Regions from separate parts of the Solibacillus sp. FSL K6-1523 genome, predicted to be linked through region 3. Evidence: riboswitches for the same ligand, from Rfam matches in the RefSeq annotation. Region 3 holds a riboswitch; each other region holds the start of a gene.
The links. A riboswitch is a leader RNA that binds a small molecule or an ion and turns the genes downstream of it on or off. The one in region 3 is predicted to bind S-adenosylmethionine.
Positions count from the first base shown of each region.

Region 1: another riboswitch for S-adenosylmethionine. It lies ahead of metA (homoserine O-acetyltransferase MetA); the one in region 3 lies ahead of MHI10_RS16925 (methionine ABC transporter ATP-binding protein).
Region 2: another riboswitch for S-adenosylmethionine. It lies ahead of MHI10_RS01955 (O-acetylhomoserine aminocarboxypropyltransferase/cysteine synthase family protein); the one in region 3 lies ahead of MHI10_RS16925 (methionine ABC transporter ATP-binding protein).
Region 4: another riboswitch for S-adenosylmethionine. It lies ahead of MHI10_RS19455 (bifunctional homocysteine S-methyltransferase/methylenetetrahydrofolate reductase); the one in region 3 lies ahead of MHI10_RS16925 (methionine ABC transporter ATP-binding protein).

Region 1 is NZ_JBBOSU010000001.1:2,107,424-2,111,641, forward strand. Features, by position in the region: gene MHI10_RS09975 (methionine ABC transporter ATP-binding protein) at 1-14, opposite strand, end outside; gene MHI10_RS09980 (ABC transporter ATP-binding protein) at 316-1,086, shown strand; gene metA (homoserine O-acetyltransferase MetA) at 1,147-2,088, opposite strand; SAM riboswitch class I at 2,165-2,274, opposite strand; gene MHI10_RS09990 (hypothetical protein) at 2,419-3,198, opposite strand; gene MHI10_RS09995 (hypothetical protein) at 3,408-4,046, opposite strand.
Region 2 is NZ_JBBOSU010000001.1:397,824-402,041, reverse strand. Features, by position in the region: gene MHI10_RS01960 (hypothetical protein) at 1-19, opposite strand, end outside; gene MHI10_RS01955 (O-acetylhomoserine aminocarboxypropyltransferase/cysteine synthase family protein) at 401-1,705, opposite strand; SAM riboswitch class I at 1,828-1,943, opposite strand; gene nfsA (oxygen-insensitive NADPH nitroreductase) at 2,223-2,957, shown strand; gene MHI10_RS01945 (hypothetical protein) at 3,170-3,583, shown strand; gene MHI10_RS01940 (hypothetical protein) at 3,647-4,218, opposite strand, start outside.
Region 3 is NZ_JBBOSU010000001.1:3,486,538-3,490,755, forward strand. Features, by position in the region: gene MHI10_RS16920 (methionine ABC transporter permease) at 74-742, opposite strand; gene MHI10_RS16925 (methionine ABC transporter ATP-binding protein) at 735-1,763, opposite strand; SAM riboswitch class I at 1,912-2,017, opposite strand; gene MHI10_RS16930 (thioredoxin family protein) at 2,078-2,380, opposite strand; gene MHI10_RS16935 (toprim domain-containing protein) at 2,388-2,714, opposite strand; gene gcvH (glycine cleavage system protein GcvH) at 2,783-3,163, opposite strand; gene MHI10_RS16945 (arsenate reductase family protein) at 3,244-3,600, opposite strand; gene MHI10_RS16950 (acyl-CoA dehydrogenase family protein) at 3,733-4,218, opposite strand, start outside.
Region 4 is NZ_JBBOSU010000001.1:4,045,255-4,049,472, reverse strand. Features, by position in the region: gene MHI10_RS19465 (globin-coupled sensor protein) at 1-479, shown strand, start outside; gene hemG (protoporphyrinogen oxidase) at 625-2,010, shown strand; SAM riboswitch class I at 2,122-2,220, shown strand; gene MHI10_RS19455 (bifunctional homocysteine S-methyltransferase/methylenetetrahydrofolate reductase) at 2,324-4,174, shown strand; gene metH (methionine synthase) at 4,167-4,218, shown strand, end outside.

The DNA.
Region 1 (4,218 bases), 1.4 Mb from region 3:
TTTAATTGAATCATAAAAGAATCCCTACCTATGTATTAACTTGCTTCATACCGATTTTAAGTATAACGTTTTTTATTTAAATTGAAAGGAATATTCATTCTTTTTGCTTAACTTTTTCAAAGGAGGCGATAAAAAAACGTCTAAAATGCTGGATTAACAACGTTTTGAGAGGATTTTTTATTATATAGAATATTCTACTGAGTTTGTAATGAAATGCTATTCAATTGAGAGGTATTGCCTTTTTTATTAAAAATCTCCGCATGTACTTTCTGAATTTTATAAAATATTGCATAATTAGAAGTGGAGGTGTTTTAAATGATACATATCGAAAATATTCATCTTTACCGCAATGAAAAAGTCATACTGAAAGATTTCAGTTGGCACGTTGAAAGAGATCAGCATTGGGCGATTTTAGGCTTAAATGGTTCGGGGAAAACAACTTTATTAAAGGTGATTAACGGCTATATTTGGCCAAATGCGGGAACGGTGCAAGTGCTGGGAGAAACGTATGGTAAAACGTATATTCCAAAGCTTCGAATGCGAATCGGATGGGTAAGTAATGCGATGATTGACAACTTTAATCTGCAGGACAATGCGGTTGAAATTGTACTGAGTGGGATGTTTGGAGCGTTGCGCTTATTTGAAGAAGTAACTGATGCCGATATAAAGAAAGCGGTAGAAATAATGACGCATTTTAATTGTGCCCATTTAGCGAATAAAACGTTTGAACATCTATCTCAAGGGGAAAGACAGCGCGTTCAAATTGCGCGGGCGATAATGGCCAATCCGGAAATATTAATTTTGGATGAACCTTGTGGTGGTTTAGATTTGATTGAACGAGAAAATTTGCTGCAAACGATTGAAAAAATTTCACAGCAACCAGGTGGACCGACACTTATTTATGTAACGCATCATGTAGAAGAAATATTACCTTGTTTTTCTCACGTTTTGCTTATGAAGGATGGTCAGGCGTACGATCAAGGAAATCGGCAAGCCTTGTTAACCGAGCAGCAGTTAAGCGCCTTTTTCAATACCCCTGTTCACCTTCAAATGGAACGTGATCGCACATGGGTGGCGTTGAAGTAAGATATGAATGAATTAAATCAGCTCCTATCGTCAATTTTAGTGATAGGAGCTAGATTCGTTTTAAATATGATATTCTAATGCATCTTCAACAAAATGCCATTCATATGGTGTTTCTTGGTACACATAATAGTTCAACCAGTTATAAAATAGTAAATGTGAATGTGCACGCCAAGTATTTTTTGGTTCTTTTTGTGGATCATTATTTGGGAAGTAATTGACCGGAATTTCTGTTTGTTCCGGGTCCTTCTCCAAATCACGGAAATATTCATCCGATAGTGTTGTTGCATCGTATTCTAAATGACCGGTAATCATAATATGCTTATTATTTTTTGATTGGACGATAAATACCCCAGCATCATCTGAATAACTCAACAAACGCAATTCTGGATGGGCGCGGACTTCCTCAATCGAAACCGAGGTATGACGTGAATGTGGTGCGACATAATGATCACTGAAGCCGCGCACTAAATCTACGGTTAAATCCGTTATAACATGTGAATAAATACCCGAGCATTTTTTCGGTAATTCAAATTTCCCTATGCCGAAGCGATGGTATAATGCCGCTTGTGCTCCCCAACATATATGCATAATCGACGTGACATTTTTATCCGCCCAATCCATCACTTCCTGAATCTCTTGCCAATAACCAACCTCTTCAAATTCCATCTTTTCAACAGGAGCCCCAGTAATAATGAGTCCGTCATAGCGGCGATGTTTAATTTCATCAAATGTTTGATAAAACGTGTCTAAATGTGACTTCGAGACATTTTTGGATTCGTATGTAGCTGTGTTTAAAAATGTCACGTTCACTTGTAATGGTGTATTGCCAAGTAAGCGTAAAAGTTGTAGCTCCGTTTTTTCCTTTTCCGGCATTAAATTAAACACTAAAATATTTAACGGACGAATTTGCTGTGTTTTCGCGCGGTCTTCTTCCATTACGAAAATTTTCTCTTGTCGCAGTAATTCCCCAGCTGGTAATTGTTTTTGAATGTTAATAGGCATGCTCGTTCCCCCAATTTTTCTTTATTAAAATCAAAAATCCCTCATTCCAGAAAAAGAATGAGGGACTCTAAGTTCGCTCTTATCTTTCAAGGGAAAATCCCTTGCTGGAAGTAGCACCTTTCTAATCTAAATTAGAGGTTGCTGAAGCTTCATCGGGCCATTCCCCTCCGCTTCTCTTGATAAGTCTTATTGAATTGTTAACCATCGTAACATGGATTTGGGAATTTTGCAATAATTCTTAAAAATGTGTTACCAGAACATTGTAAATCGCCAAAATCCTGACACTAATCGCTCTTCTCTTAAGTTATTTTCCATCGTTCCTTCCAACAATCACTTATTGCTTGGCATCTTTTCAAGCTCTACTTCCTTCCAGTCTGTACGATCATCCTTGTCGTAACCAGTCATCTCAGAAGCATTCACCATTTCGCCTGTTTTGACATCAAAAAATACGGTCATCCTTAAGCTGTCATTCTCGCTGTTAGGAGAATTCGGTGAAATCCCCATGATTCTAAGCAAATAACGTCGTTCAGAGGAGTTTGGGTCAGTAAGAAATCCAGAAATACTAAAATGATACCCCTTAATCCAGTCATCCTCTACTTTAGGATCCTCTGGCTGTATATCCAATACTTCAATCGCTTTTTTAATTGCCTCGGGAGAATCAATTTTAATGTCAGAAACAGCATATTGTCCCTTCTGAAGCAAATTGTTATCGTCCTCGCTCATCCAGGCATCGACTTTTCCATCATTGATATATAGGTTAATATGAATATTCCCCTTTTTACTCCCAAATAGAACATTCCACGCAATTCTTTTACCGTCCGCACCTTCATTTTTTCCTTGCGAACTAGTCGTATCATCTGTACTTGTCAAATGGATAAGCAAGGGTTCTTCTTCTGTATACTTCTTCGCCTCTTCATATCCAAGGAGCACAGCTTCCATCATGGATAATGTTTTCTTTTCACCGGTTTGCTCTTTGCTTATTGATGTAGCCTGTTCTACTGGTTTATGTATAGAACCGCCGGATTGGCCAATCTTTAGTGTATATAATAGAAAGACTGCACTCGCAATCAATATAACAAAAACTATGCTAATATATCTATTCTTTAACAAGTGCATTCTCTCCTAAGGTCGTAAAGTTGATTTACGACGAATACTCATAATCAAGTTTGGTAACCCCATACTTAATTGCAGATGTAGGTGTTACACGAATGATAAGTTATTTGGCAGGTGACAATCTGCATCTCTTATAAGACCAATGATTAGTATTGGTGTGGCGGCTGCCTGTTCCACCCTTAAAAATGTATTATTTTACGAGGTCCCTATTTTACTTTTGTGCTGAGTCTTTGCAATATATTAACAGCTTTCATATTACTTTGATAACCGATTAAATTGCCAAACTTAAAATTTTTTGATGCTCTTGCCCCAAACTCAGCAATCCAATCTCTGCGCCCATTCCTATCAGCAGGTGTTTCACACATATTAAAACTAGATGGAACACCTGGTACATTTTGTTTTAAATGGTTAGTAGCACGCTCGAAATCAAATGTCATAAGCATATGTTCTTTGGAAGATATTTCTCCTGCCTCAAATAATGCATTGGATATTTCAACAATTTCTTCAAAAGTAGCACTTCGAACATCGTATTTACTAGAAAGTTCTTCATAAACAGTAGATGAGTCTTTTTGTGTAGTCGCTATCGTTTGGGGGATATTAAATGCCCTTCCCCCAGTGTCCATCTTGGCGGTGTTTTTCGCATAGAAAGCTTTTGTTTGATAAGATGCAGCGGTACTAATATTCATGTAATGATTCCCCTCTTCACATATATAATTTTCTGAATTAATACTTATATCGGTTATCAAACCTATATTTTGGAGTAATTTTTGTGCAATATTTACCTTGAGTTTCCTTATAAACATCAACGTATCATCTGTGGAAACAGTCAATCTTTTTTGAACCATATTCATCTCGCACCTATAATTATAAATGTGCTACACTATTTATAGAACTGATTATTCAGTCATTAATGAAAAGATCATCAATTTAAGACGTAAATAAGGTGGGACAAGTGATGGGAGCATGGATAGGTCAAATAATAATTTTCCTTATATTATTAGCTATGATTTATGGTGT
Region 2 (4,218 bases), 3.1 Mb from region 3:
CACTGTATACATTTCCCATTTTAAAAAACTCCTTTTCATTTATTAAGATTACGTACTTGCGCAAGGGGGTTCACTATTTGCAAGTACGCTATTACCAAGTAGTTTAAACGATGCTGCAACATAATTTACATTACTTGGTTTATAATCCTTATTCTATTACTCGGTTTTAACTTTGTCAATAATACTTATAGAGTTACTTGGTTTTAATTTCAGCAACTTGCCCCTAACGAAATGATGAAAGGCGGACAAGTTTCTTCTACTATAATCAATTACGCCTCGGCGTAATTGTGTCCAGATTTTTTCGAGCTTGCTTTGCTCGAAAAAATTCCTTTTAAAAATCTGTGACATCCGCCAGAGGCTAACTTGATTCATCAGGGGTTTAACCCCCTGATGAATCAAGTTAAGCTTGAGTTTCTACTTCTAAAGTAGACGCAACTTTTGCTAAAGCTTGTTCTAAATCTGCAATAATATCTTCCGCTGCTTCTAAACCGATCGATAAGCGAATGAGCTCCTCGGATACACCAGCCACTTTTAATTCTTCCGCTGATAATTGTTGGTGTGTTGTCGATGCTGGGTGGATAATTAATGAACGTGCGTCCCCTACGTTTGCTACGTGTGAGAATAATTCCACGTTATCAATGACTTGACGACCTGCTTCACGTCCACCTTTAATGCCAAATGTTAAAATCGAGCCAAACCCATTTTTCAAATACTTCTTCGCTAATTCATGTGAAGGGAAATCTTCAAAGCCGTTATAGTTTACATAGTCCACGAATGGGTGGTTACGTAAATATTCCGCTACTTTTAATGCATTTTCATTATGGCGTACGATACGCAAATGAAGCGTTTCTAGCCCTTGTAAAAAGTTAAATGCTGCGTCTGCTGATAATGTTGGACCGAAATCACGTAACAGTTGAACACGTAGCTTTGTGGCAAATGCAGCCCCTGCTGTATCAATTCCGTAACGAAGTCCGTGATATGACGTATCTGGCTCTGTAAATCCTGGATGACGTCCTTGTGTCCAATCAAATTTCCCTGCATCCACGACAATACCACCAATTGTCGTACCGTGACCGCCAATCCATTTCGTAGCCGAGTGAATGACAACATCCGCGCCAAATTCAATTGGGTTCCCACCATATGGCGAAGCAAATGTGCTATCGATTAATAATGGTAATCCGTTTTCATGTGCAATTGTCGCAACTGCTTCAATATCTAACACATTTAAGCTTGGGTTCCCGATAATTTCTGCAAATACAGCCTTTGTTTTATCTGTAATTGCACTGCGGAAGTTTTCTGGGTCTGTTTCATCCACAAATTTCACCGTAATACCGTAGCGTGGTAATGTTGTGGCAAATAAATTATACGTACCACCGTAAAGCGATCCTGCTGCAACAATCTCGTCTCCAGCGCCTGCTAAGTTTAAAATTGAAAAGGCAATTGCTGCTGCACCAGATGAAAGTGCTACTGCCGCTGATCCCCCTTCCAATAACGCAACACGTTCTTCAAAAGCACCTACAGTAGGGTTCATAATACGCGAATAAATATTGCCCGCTTCTTCTAATGCAAATAATCGCTGCGCATGAGCAGTGTCTTTAAATGCATAAGCCGTTGAACGATAAATTGGTACAGCAATCGCACCCGTTACAGGATCTGGCTTTTGTCCACCGTGTAATAATAATGTTTCTGGTCGTAAATTTGTCATGAATAATAACCTCCAAAATAGTTTTCGATGGTAAAGTCGGTGTTATAGAGGAGGAGTTTTTTTGAATGAAAAAAAACCCTCTTCAGCTAAGAAGAGGGTTTGCAAATGAGCAAGTTTGCCTCCTCTTATCTTTCAAAATGCACATTGCATTTTGTAGGAAGTAGCACCTTAGTCAGTTCGTCACTCACTGGTTGCCGGGCATCACAGGGCCTATTCCCTCCGCCGCTCTTGATAAGAGTATGTGATTCATGTTCCATCGTTGTTTCACAGTATAAAACAGATCCTACCATTCCGTCAACAGTTAATTTAAAATTTTCTGATTTTCATATATTTTAAGATACCTCTCGAAACAAGTTAGTTGGAGTCGTGCCCGCGAAAAGCGGCCGGATCGGATTGGAAATCTACTCCACCTTTTTCGGAAAGATTTTAAAAGTTGGATTCTTTAGTTAAATATATATAAAATAAACTTAAAGGAACGTTCCTTAACTTTTATTTTTACATAGGGGGAGAATTTCACATGCAAACAAGAGAACTTTTACGTAGTCACACATCGGTTCGAAAATATTCAGGTGAACAAATTTCAAAAGAGACAATTGTTGATTTAATCGAAACTGCACAAATGGCGGCTAGCTCACATTTCGTACAAGCGTATAGTGTTATTTGGGTCACGGATGAGGAGAAAAAGGCAAAACTAGGTGAGTTATCCAAAAATGATTTCCAGTTCAAAACAGCGGGAGCTTCCTTCTTATTTTGCGTGGATTTCAAGCGTCTACAAGTTGCCGGTCAAAAACACGGTGTTGATATTGTAACGGATTCAGCAGAAAACTTACTTGTTGGTGTAGCGGACGTTTCATTATTCGCACAAAACTTTGTCATTGCAGCTGAAGCGATGGGCTACGGTATTTGCTATATTGGTGGAGCGCGTAACAATCCTGCTGAAATTAGCGAGCTATTTAATTTACCAGATCATGTATTCCCGTTATTTGCGATGACGATTGGTACGCCGACAAAGCGCAATGAAACAAAACCTCGTCTACCAGTAGCAGCGGTATTACACGAAAATAGCTATGATGTAGATCAATACGAAACATTATTAGCTGACTATGATGCCATGATGGAATCTTACTATGCAAGTCGTTCTTCCAATCAAAAGATGGCGACTTGGACGAAGCAAATGGCGGATTATTTAGTTGATCAAAAACGCCCATTCATGAAAGATTTCCTTGCAACAAAAGGCTTTACGTGGAAATAATCGCATCACCCCACACCATTTTAACACTCTGTTAACATGGTGTTTTTTTAAGCTTAGTAGCATGCCTTTTTAACTAATAGAATCAGTACTTTGCATTCACTCTTTTATTATGATTAGATATTTTAGCAATTCATATTACTCATTACGACTGAGGTTTTTTATGCTATTTTTTGCTATTATAAAGTGACTCATGTTATTAGGAGGTAGAGGAAATGTCGACTCCATTCATTGCGAAATCATTAGAGCGTCAACATTTGAAATCTGCTCGGAAGTATTCACTAATCATTTCTGATATTAATGTTGCATTAACTAAAATCCATCATCAAATTACAGATCAAATAGAACACTCAAAATATGAAGCTGTCACTGCATTTGCCAACCAATACATTGCCCATACATCCATTTGGCAACTTAAATTTGTGAGCAACTTTGAAAATCCTGAAGTGGTACTCATGCAAATTTTCCATTTAGACTATATTTTCAAAAATGAGCCTACTGATCATTTTTCAACCGAGCGAGAACTGTTAAACTTGCAATGGCAAAAGTTCGCGGATGTCATGCTATATACAGAACAACAACTTCAACTGCGTGAACAAAAAATGCTTCACTATATTCAAAATTACTAATATATATAAGAAAAGGCAGAGACGCTGTATCAACATCTCTGCCCTTTCCCTTTTTATATTCTTTTACAAACCTTCGATAATAATGTTTTTTACAGGTTGGAACTGTTCGCCAGTTTTTGCATACGTCATAACGATGCGGTCACCCTCTTGTAAATAAATCGCAAGTGGTACGATTTCTGAACTTACGATAAAGTTTTCACCCGAATTCATTAAGAATGAAACGAGTGTAAAATTACCGACACGCTCTTTATACACACGAACAACCTCACCTGTTACGGTAGCTTCTTCCGCTTTAGATGTGCCATCCACTATACTACTGCCACTATTTAAAGCCGTTTTATATAGTCTTAATGCCTCTTTTGGTGTGGAAGCAAAGGCTTTAACTTCAGGGTTCGCTGCGGAAACGATGAAATAATTTTGTAGGAAACCATTTGCATCAAGTACACCGGTTAACCAGCTCGCCTCGCCATAGAAGTTATAAAGAATTGGCATTTCGCCTTCCCATTTCTTCTCGATAAATTCCTTTTCAATAATTTGCAGTGCCCCTTGCGAATCCATGTATGATTCTTCTAAATTGCCCGTATAATATGTTGCCGCGCCTGTACGAGCATGCGTCAACGAATAACCAAGCATGG
Region 3 (4,218 bases):
AAAGCGCGCGCCTGGAATGAAATTCGGAAATAATGCAAAACGTATTTTATATAATTACGGCCTACGCCATGAACTATCGTTTATCTACTTTTGCGGTAATGAAATCACCAATATATTGAATAATAAATACGACAATCAAAATTAAAACAGTTGCCACGAATGTCACGTCTTGGCGGTTACGCTGGAAGCCATCTAAAAACGCTGAAGTTCCAAGTCCACCTGCACCAATAATCCCCGCCATTGCCGTGTAACCAACGAGTGCAACAGCTGTTACTGTAAGCCCCGAAATTAATGCTGGTAAACTTTCTGGAATGAGTACTTTCCATATAATTGTCGACGTTTTAGCACCCATTGAACGAGCCGCTTCAATTACCCCTTTATCAATTTCACGTAAGGCGATTAACACCATTCGCGCATAAAACGGTGCCGCACCAATAATAAGTGCCGGTAAAGCCGCATTAGCACCACGAATTGTGCCAAGTAAAAATTTTGTGAATGGAATGAGTAAAATAATTAAGACGATAAATGGAATCGAACGGAAAATATTCACGACTGAACCCGTTAGAAAATGGACGATTTTATTAGCCCATAGCTGATTATCACTCGTTAAAAATAGGACAATCCCGATAATTAAACCAAGTACAAATGTTACAGCAGTTGCGACAGCCGTCATATAAACTGTTTCATAAGTTGCAGCGAGCATCTTTGCCCAATCTACATTCGGAAATAATTGCTCAATCATGTTCAATCACCTCCGTTTGAACTTTATGTTGCGCAAGTAATTCTAAAGCAGCATTAATTTGATCACTCGAACCTTCAATATGTATAAATAATGTACCGAGTGGACCACTTGTTGTATTGGAAATTTTGCCATGTACAATGTTCACGACAATATCAAATTGCTTAATGATTTGTGAAATGACCGGTTGCTCTGTTGTTTGTCCTACAAAGCCAAGCTTCACAATTTTCCCTGATGGATAGTTCGCTAAAATTTGCTCAAGTGATGCTTGCATTTCCTGCGTTTCACCAGATATTTGTGCCATAAAGTTTTTCGTTATTGGCGCTTGCGGATTTTGGAATACTTGTAGTACCTCCCCTTGCTCCACTACTTTACCTGCTTCCATTACAGCAACGCGGTCACAAATTTTCCGAATAACATGCATTTCATGTGTAATGAGTACAATTGTTAATCCGATTTTTTTATTAATATCGAGTAATAACTCTAAAATCGAATCCGTCGTTTCTGGGTCGAGTGCAGAAGTTGCTTCGTCACATAATAAAACTTCCGGATTATTGGCAAGTGCACGGGCAATGCCGACACGCTGTTTTTGACCACCTGATAATTGGGATGGATACGCTTTCCCTCGTCCTGCTAGTCCAACAAGCTCAATGAGTTCCTCTACACGTTTTGCTCGTTCTTCTTTTGGTACACCCGCAATTTCAAGTGGGAAGGCGATATTATCTTCCACTGTACGTGACCAAAGTAAATTGAAGTGTTGGAAAATCATGCTGATCTTTTGTCTTGCATCTCGCAGCTTTTTCCCAGATGCCTTTGAAATATCATTGCCATTAATAATGACCGAACCAACTGTTGGTTTTTCTAAGCCATTTAATAGTCGAATCATCGTACTTTTACCAGCACCACTGTAACCGATAATACCGTAGATTTCACCTTGTTTAATCGATAAATTTACTTGGTCTACGGCTTTTAGTTCACCGTTTTTTGTCTTATAAACTTTCGATATATTTTGTAAATCAATCATTTTTTGAACTCCTTCGATTTGAAATAACTAATTCGTTATTTTCAAAACACATTTTTTCGTGTGGGTCGATTCATTTTGTAAAGAAAATACAAAAAACCTTTCCACGACGACAAGTAGAAAGGTTTTCACACATTTATGTTGAACCGTTCTCTCATCTCTCAAAGTTAAACTTTGTGTGATTTGGCACCTTTTCATCATACAATGCTGGTTGCCGGGCTTCATAGGGCACTTCCCTCCGCCTCTCTTCATAAGAGTAACGCTATTAAGTTTTTATTTATAAATGATACTCTATCACGTTAAATTAGGAACGTCAATCATTTTTTTAATATTGCAAATAAAAACGGTACAGATTGAAACGCATATACCTTTTCCCTAATTTCACCATTGTTTGCAATGATTAAACACGGCACACTTTCCACTTGCATGTCCATTGCAAAATTGCCTAAATAATTGATATTCGCCATACCAATCGGCAAATCTGGCAGTAACTCTTCAATTACCGTTAACATTTTTGACGCTACATCACATGTCCCACATAGTGGTGTATATAAATAAAACGCACACTGCTCTCCGCTTTGTAGCTGCTCTATCCATTGTTCTTTCGTCCATTCTTCCATACTACTATCAGCCTTCTTTTACTAAAAATTTCGCATCTTTAAGAAGCTCTATTAAAACAGAAGCTGGCGTCTCTGCCACTTCAATATATTGCTTTGGAATGATTAAATGCTGCGCTTCAGAATAAGTACGATTCATCAACTTGCGCAATTTTTCTCCATTTTTATCAACATCGAACATCGTTACCATTTCATATTGCTCGTACGGCGTTAATAATGCAATTAATTCATCTTCACTTATTGTACCATTCGTGCAAAGTATGAAGACTTGTTCAGCAAGTAAAGGGGCAATTTGAAGCTTATCTGAGCGCCCTTCTACGATAATGCATTTCTCCATTATTAAACCTCCTACTTAAGCTAAAAAAACGCTAAAACCTGTATGTACAGATTTTAGCGTAAGGATTATTACTGTTCAATAAATTGAGTGTAAGCGTCTGCATCCAGTAATTCTTCTAACTCAGCTTCATTTGTTAATTCGATAACAACCATCCATGCTTGTTCGTATGGAGATTCGTTAACAAACTCTGGGTTGTCAGATAACTCTTCGTTTACTGATACAACTTTACCTGAAAGCGGTGCATATAATTCTGAAACTGTTTTAACAGATTCTACGCTACCGAATGGTTGATCTTTCGTAATATCGTCGCCAGCTTCTGGTAGCTCAACGAATACGATATCACCAAGTTCAGATTGTGCGAAGTGCGTAATACCGATTGTTGCTTTGCCGTCCTCAATTTTTACCCATTCGTGCTCTTTAGTATATTTCAATTCTTTTGGTGTGTTCATGATAACCCCTCCAAGTAATATGTAGTATATTCATGTTCAGTTTGCCATAAATCGTTCGGAAATTCAATATGTTACACGGTTTATTTCCAAGTTTCTAAGAAGTCAGACTCCTTAAATCCTAATGTTAATTTTTTACCATCTGTAACGAGTGGTCGTTTAATTAACATACCATCCGATGCTAGTAATGCTAATTGTTCCGCTTCAGTCATTGTTTCCAATTTATCTTTCAAACCAAGCTCACGATACTTTATGCCTGACGTGTTGAAAAACTTCTTCAAAGGCAAGCCACTCTCTTTATAAATTGCAGCTAACTCCTCTACAGTAGGTGTTTGTTCGACGATATTTCTAATTTCATATGTAATCCCATTTTCATCGAACCATTTTTGTGCTTTTTTACAAGTTGTACATTTTGGGTATTGAATCAATTGAATTGTCATAAAAGTGCTCCTTTTTTGCAATCTACTTTCTTCTATTATATCGGATTCACTTACACAATTCAAAAATCGGATGCGGCGTCCCACATCCGATCTGGCGTCCTGACACAATTATGCCAAGGATCCATTACTTACTTATACAACATATTTTGCCGCTTCAATTAATTTAACTGATGCTTCACGTTTTTTCGGAATAAGGTTGTAAGGATTATTACGAGTTAATTTACGTAATGCCGATAAGATTATACGTCCTGCATCCCCTTCAACTGTCGCAAGCAATGTTTCTTTTGCTTCTTTTTCGATTTCTGCAAATGCTTCTTGGCAGAAAATTTGCGTGTACAGAATCTTTTGTGCAGCTTTTTCTTCCCCATCACGTGCGATTGCTTTTTGTGTACGGATGACTGCTGATTCCATTGCGTATAATTGGTTGGCGATATTCGCAATGTTCACTAATACTTCTTGCTCTTGATCTAATTTAGCACCAAAACGTTGTGCTGCCGCGCCCGCCGCAAGAACCGCAATTTTCTTCGCGTTTTTCACTAAATATTTTTCTTGCTCTAATGCCGCTTCGCCAATTTCTTCAGGCATTAGCATTAATAATTCATTTTGTAAGTCTTGTGC
Region 4 (4,218 bases), 560 kb from region 3:
ATAAGCTAGTAGAAATTTCAAAGGAAATGGAAGCAACAATGGGGATTGTAACAAATATTGCAAACCAAACAAATTTATTGGCGCTAAATGCTGCAATTGAAGCGGCACGAGCAGGAGAAGCGGGTAAAGGATTTGGTGTTGTAGCAGGTGAAGTGCGAAAGCTATCTGAACAAACGAAAGAATCGGCTGTCAATGTAGGAGAACTATTAAAAAATACGAATGATCGCACGATGAAATTGCTTGAATCATTGGAGCAAATTCAGAAAGCTGTTCAAACAGGTGAGGAAAATATGGGAGGCACCGAAGAACAATTCTCACTTATCGTGGAGGCTATGGTGGAAACGAAAGAACAAAATAACCTAGTTGAAAATGAAGTGGAGCAAATGTGTGGCATCATATCGGAGCTTGGTCGAGCATTTGATGAAGTGACATTGTCAGCTGATACATTAGCTGTCATTTCACATGGGCTAGAAAAATAATGTATTTAATAAACCCATGCCATTTTGATTCAATTCAAAATGGTTTTTTCGTGCGATATTTGTAATATACGGTTTGCCTATTTTGAAGGGAAACCGATTATACTAAAGATAAATATAGTTATGTACGGGAATGGGAGCGATTAGGATGAAAACAGTTATCGTTGTAGGTGGCGGCATTACAGGTCTTTGCACGATGCATTATTTGAAAAGACAAATGGCTGAGAAAAAGGTAGCGGCGCGTCTTATTTTAATAGAAAAGAATGCGCATTTAGGTGGGAAAATTCATTCAGAATATGAAGACGGGTTTATTATGGAAACAGGTGCGGACTCTATTGTTGCGCGTCATCCTGGTGTACTGGAACTTGTACGCGAACTGGATTTTGAATCAGAACTTGTATATAACGAGACAGGTATATCCTATATTCATACGAATAATGAGCTTCATGCGATTCCAGCGGGCTCAACATTTGGTATTCCGATGAGTGTGGATTCATTAATGGCAAGTACGCTCATTTCTGAAGAGGGAAAAAAACGTGTGCTACAAGATTTTGAAATACCGAATACGGATTTTACAAAGGACAGTTCAATAGGAGAGTTTTTGGAATTTTTCTTAGGGGAAGAAGTTGTGCATAATCAAATTGCCCCAGTACTATCAGGCGTTTATTCAGGTGATTTGTATCAATTAAGTTTAGCATCGACACTCCCTTATTTAGTCGATTATAAAAATGATCATGGTTCAATCATTAAAGGGTTTGAGGAAAATCGAGAGCAGTTTGAGAAGGCCGCAAATAAGAAGTTCATTTCATTTAAAAATGGATTGTCTGCTGTCATCGATCGACTTGAGGAAATGTTGCCAGAAGTTGAATTTATGAAAAATGCTACAACAGAAAGTATTCGAAAAGTGGGAACGCGCTATGAGGTAATAGCTAACGGAGAAAAAGTGGAAGCGGACGTTGTTGTGCTTGCCGTTCCAAATGACACCGTGCGTAAAGTATTAGCGGATGCACCACTAGATAAAAATTTAAAACAGTTTTCAACGGCATCTGTACTGACGATGTATGTAGGTTTTGATGTGCCGGATGATGTATTGCCAGCGGATGGAACGGGCTTTATTGTTTCGCATCAGAGTGATTTAATGTGCAATGCATCGACTTGGACAAGTAGAAAATGGAAGCATACGTCAGCACAAGGTAACCTACTTGTACGTTTATTTTATAAAAATAGTAATCCGCGCTATGAACAATTAGCTGCAATGTCAGATGATGAGCTTACGAAAGTTGCGTTAGAGGATATTCGAATAAGCCTTGGCATTGAAGCACAACCAAAAATAGTGAATGTGACAAAGTGGATTGATCAAATGCCGCGTTATGATTTAGCGCATAATGAGGCGCTTGGTATTGTAATAGAAGATTTAGAGGCGCGTTATCCGAACGTAATACTTGCAGGTTGCTCGTATTTTGGTGTGGGCATTGGTGCATGTATTCAAAACGGGAAAAAAACCGCACAACAAATAATCAATGCAATTGTGTAAAGTTATGCTTGAATGTGCTAGAAGGTATTGACGTTTTTTTCATATAACGTTATGATTCTTTTAATTATTATTAAAAAATTCATATAATTACTAATAAAAAAATAATATTGTATCTTATCGAGAGAAGTTGAGGGACTGGCCCTATGAAACTTCAGCAACCAACGAATTGTCAGGTGCTAAATCCAGCAGGCAAATGCCAGAAGATGAGAGGGACCTAAACTTACTATGTGTAACGCCTTCTTTTTATATTAGAAAGAAGGCTTTTTTATATCAATAAATGACTGAAAATACTGTGAATAGGGGAGTGGATACAATGGGTTTACTAGAAGATTTAAAAACAAAAGTATTAACAGCTGATGGTGCAATTGGAACGTTATTATATTCTTACGGTTTAGACTATTGTCATGAGGAAATGAATATTGCACGACCAGAAATTATCGAAAAAATACATGGTGAATATGTAGCAGCAGGCGCGGATATTATCCAGACGAATACATATGGTGCGAATGCGATTAAACTTGCTCGTTATGGCTATGAAAATCGCGTGCAAGAATTCAATGAAGCGGCTATTCAAATTGCTAAGCGTGCGGCAGCGCCAGGGGGGCAGTATGTGTTGGCAACAATCGGAGGCATTCGCGGCGTCCGAAAAAATGATGTGACATTAGCAGAAATTTTAGATGCGTTTGAGGAACAAGTGAAAGTACTTCTCGCAGGACAACCGGATGGCTTTTTACTCGAAACGTATTATGATTTTGAGGAATTATCGCATTGTGTTCATTTATTGCGCACATTAACGGACTTACCGATTATTGCACAAGTGACGATGCAAGATCCAGGCGTTTTACAAAATGGCATGTCATTGAATGAAGCGTTATATGATTTGGAAGCGTTAGGCGCGGATATTGTCGGCAGTAACTGTCGCTTAGGGCCGTTCCATACAATTCAAGCATTTGAAGGTATAGCACTTCCGGAAAATGCGTTTTTATCGGCTTCTCCCAATGCTTCTTTATTAGATGTGGAAGATGGGCGTGTTGTTTATGAGTCAGAGGCAGATTATTTTGCGCGAGCTGCGGTTGAATTAGTGGAGCAAGGTGTTCGTTTAATTGGTGGCTGCTGTGGAACGACACCACAGCATATAGCGGCAGTGAAAAGTCGTTTAGCGCATGTTAAGCCGATTACAGAGAAAAAGGTGAAGAAAGAGCAAGGTTGGACAGAGTTTGTGCGTGTACCTGAACCACGTCAGCAAGAGCCTTTACATATAAAGGCGCAGCGCGAACGTTCAGTCATTGTAGAGCTAGATACACCACGTCATTTAGAAATTGATGGATTTGTGGAAGGTGCTAAAAAATTATACAACGCAGGTGCAGATGTCATTATGATGGCGGATAATTCCCTTGCCTCTCCGCGTATAAGCAATATTGCGATGGCGGCTATTTTGAAGCAACACGGTATACGTACATTGCCCCATCTAACTTGTCGTGACCGTAATTTAATCGGCTTGCAATCACATTTAATGGGCTTAGATGCATTAGAGTTGCATGACCTTTTAGTGGTGACAGGTGACCCGACAAAAGTGGGAGACTTCCCTGGGGCAACGAGTGTATATGATGTGTCATCTATGGAGTTAATTTCATTAGTGAAACAATTAAATGAAGGTGTTTCTTTCACAGGGAAAACATTGCGAAAGCAGGCGAATTTCTCCGTAGCAGGTGCGTTCAATCCAAATGTGCGTGTAGTAGAACGTGCGGTTGCGCGTTTAGAGAAAAAAATTGAACACGGGGCGGATTATTTTATTTCGCAGCCCGTTTATACAAAAGAAAAGATTAAAGAAATTTATGAGGCGACAAAGCATTTAGAAACGCCGATATATATTGGCATCATGCCTTTAACTTCATTTAGAAGCGCGAACTTCCTACATCATGAAGTACCAGGCATTAAGCTTTCAGAAGAAGCGTTAGCGCGTATGGAAGCTTGTGGTGAGGACAAGGAGGCTGCAACGAAAGAGGGCATAGCAATTGCCAAAGAACTTTTAGAAACAGCTTGTCAGTATTTTAATGGAATTTATTTAATTACACCATTCTTACGCTACGATATGACGTTAGAGTTAATCGACTATGTGAAAGCGTTCGATCTGAAATATAAAGGAGTCAAAACAAATGCTTAATCATCCAATTCAGGATCAACTACAAAAACGAATATTAATTATAG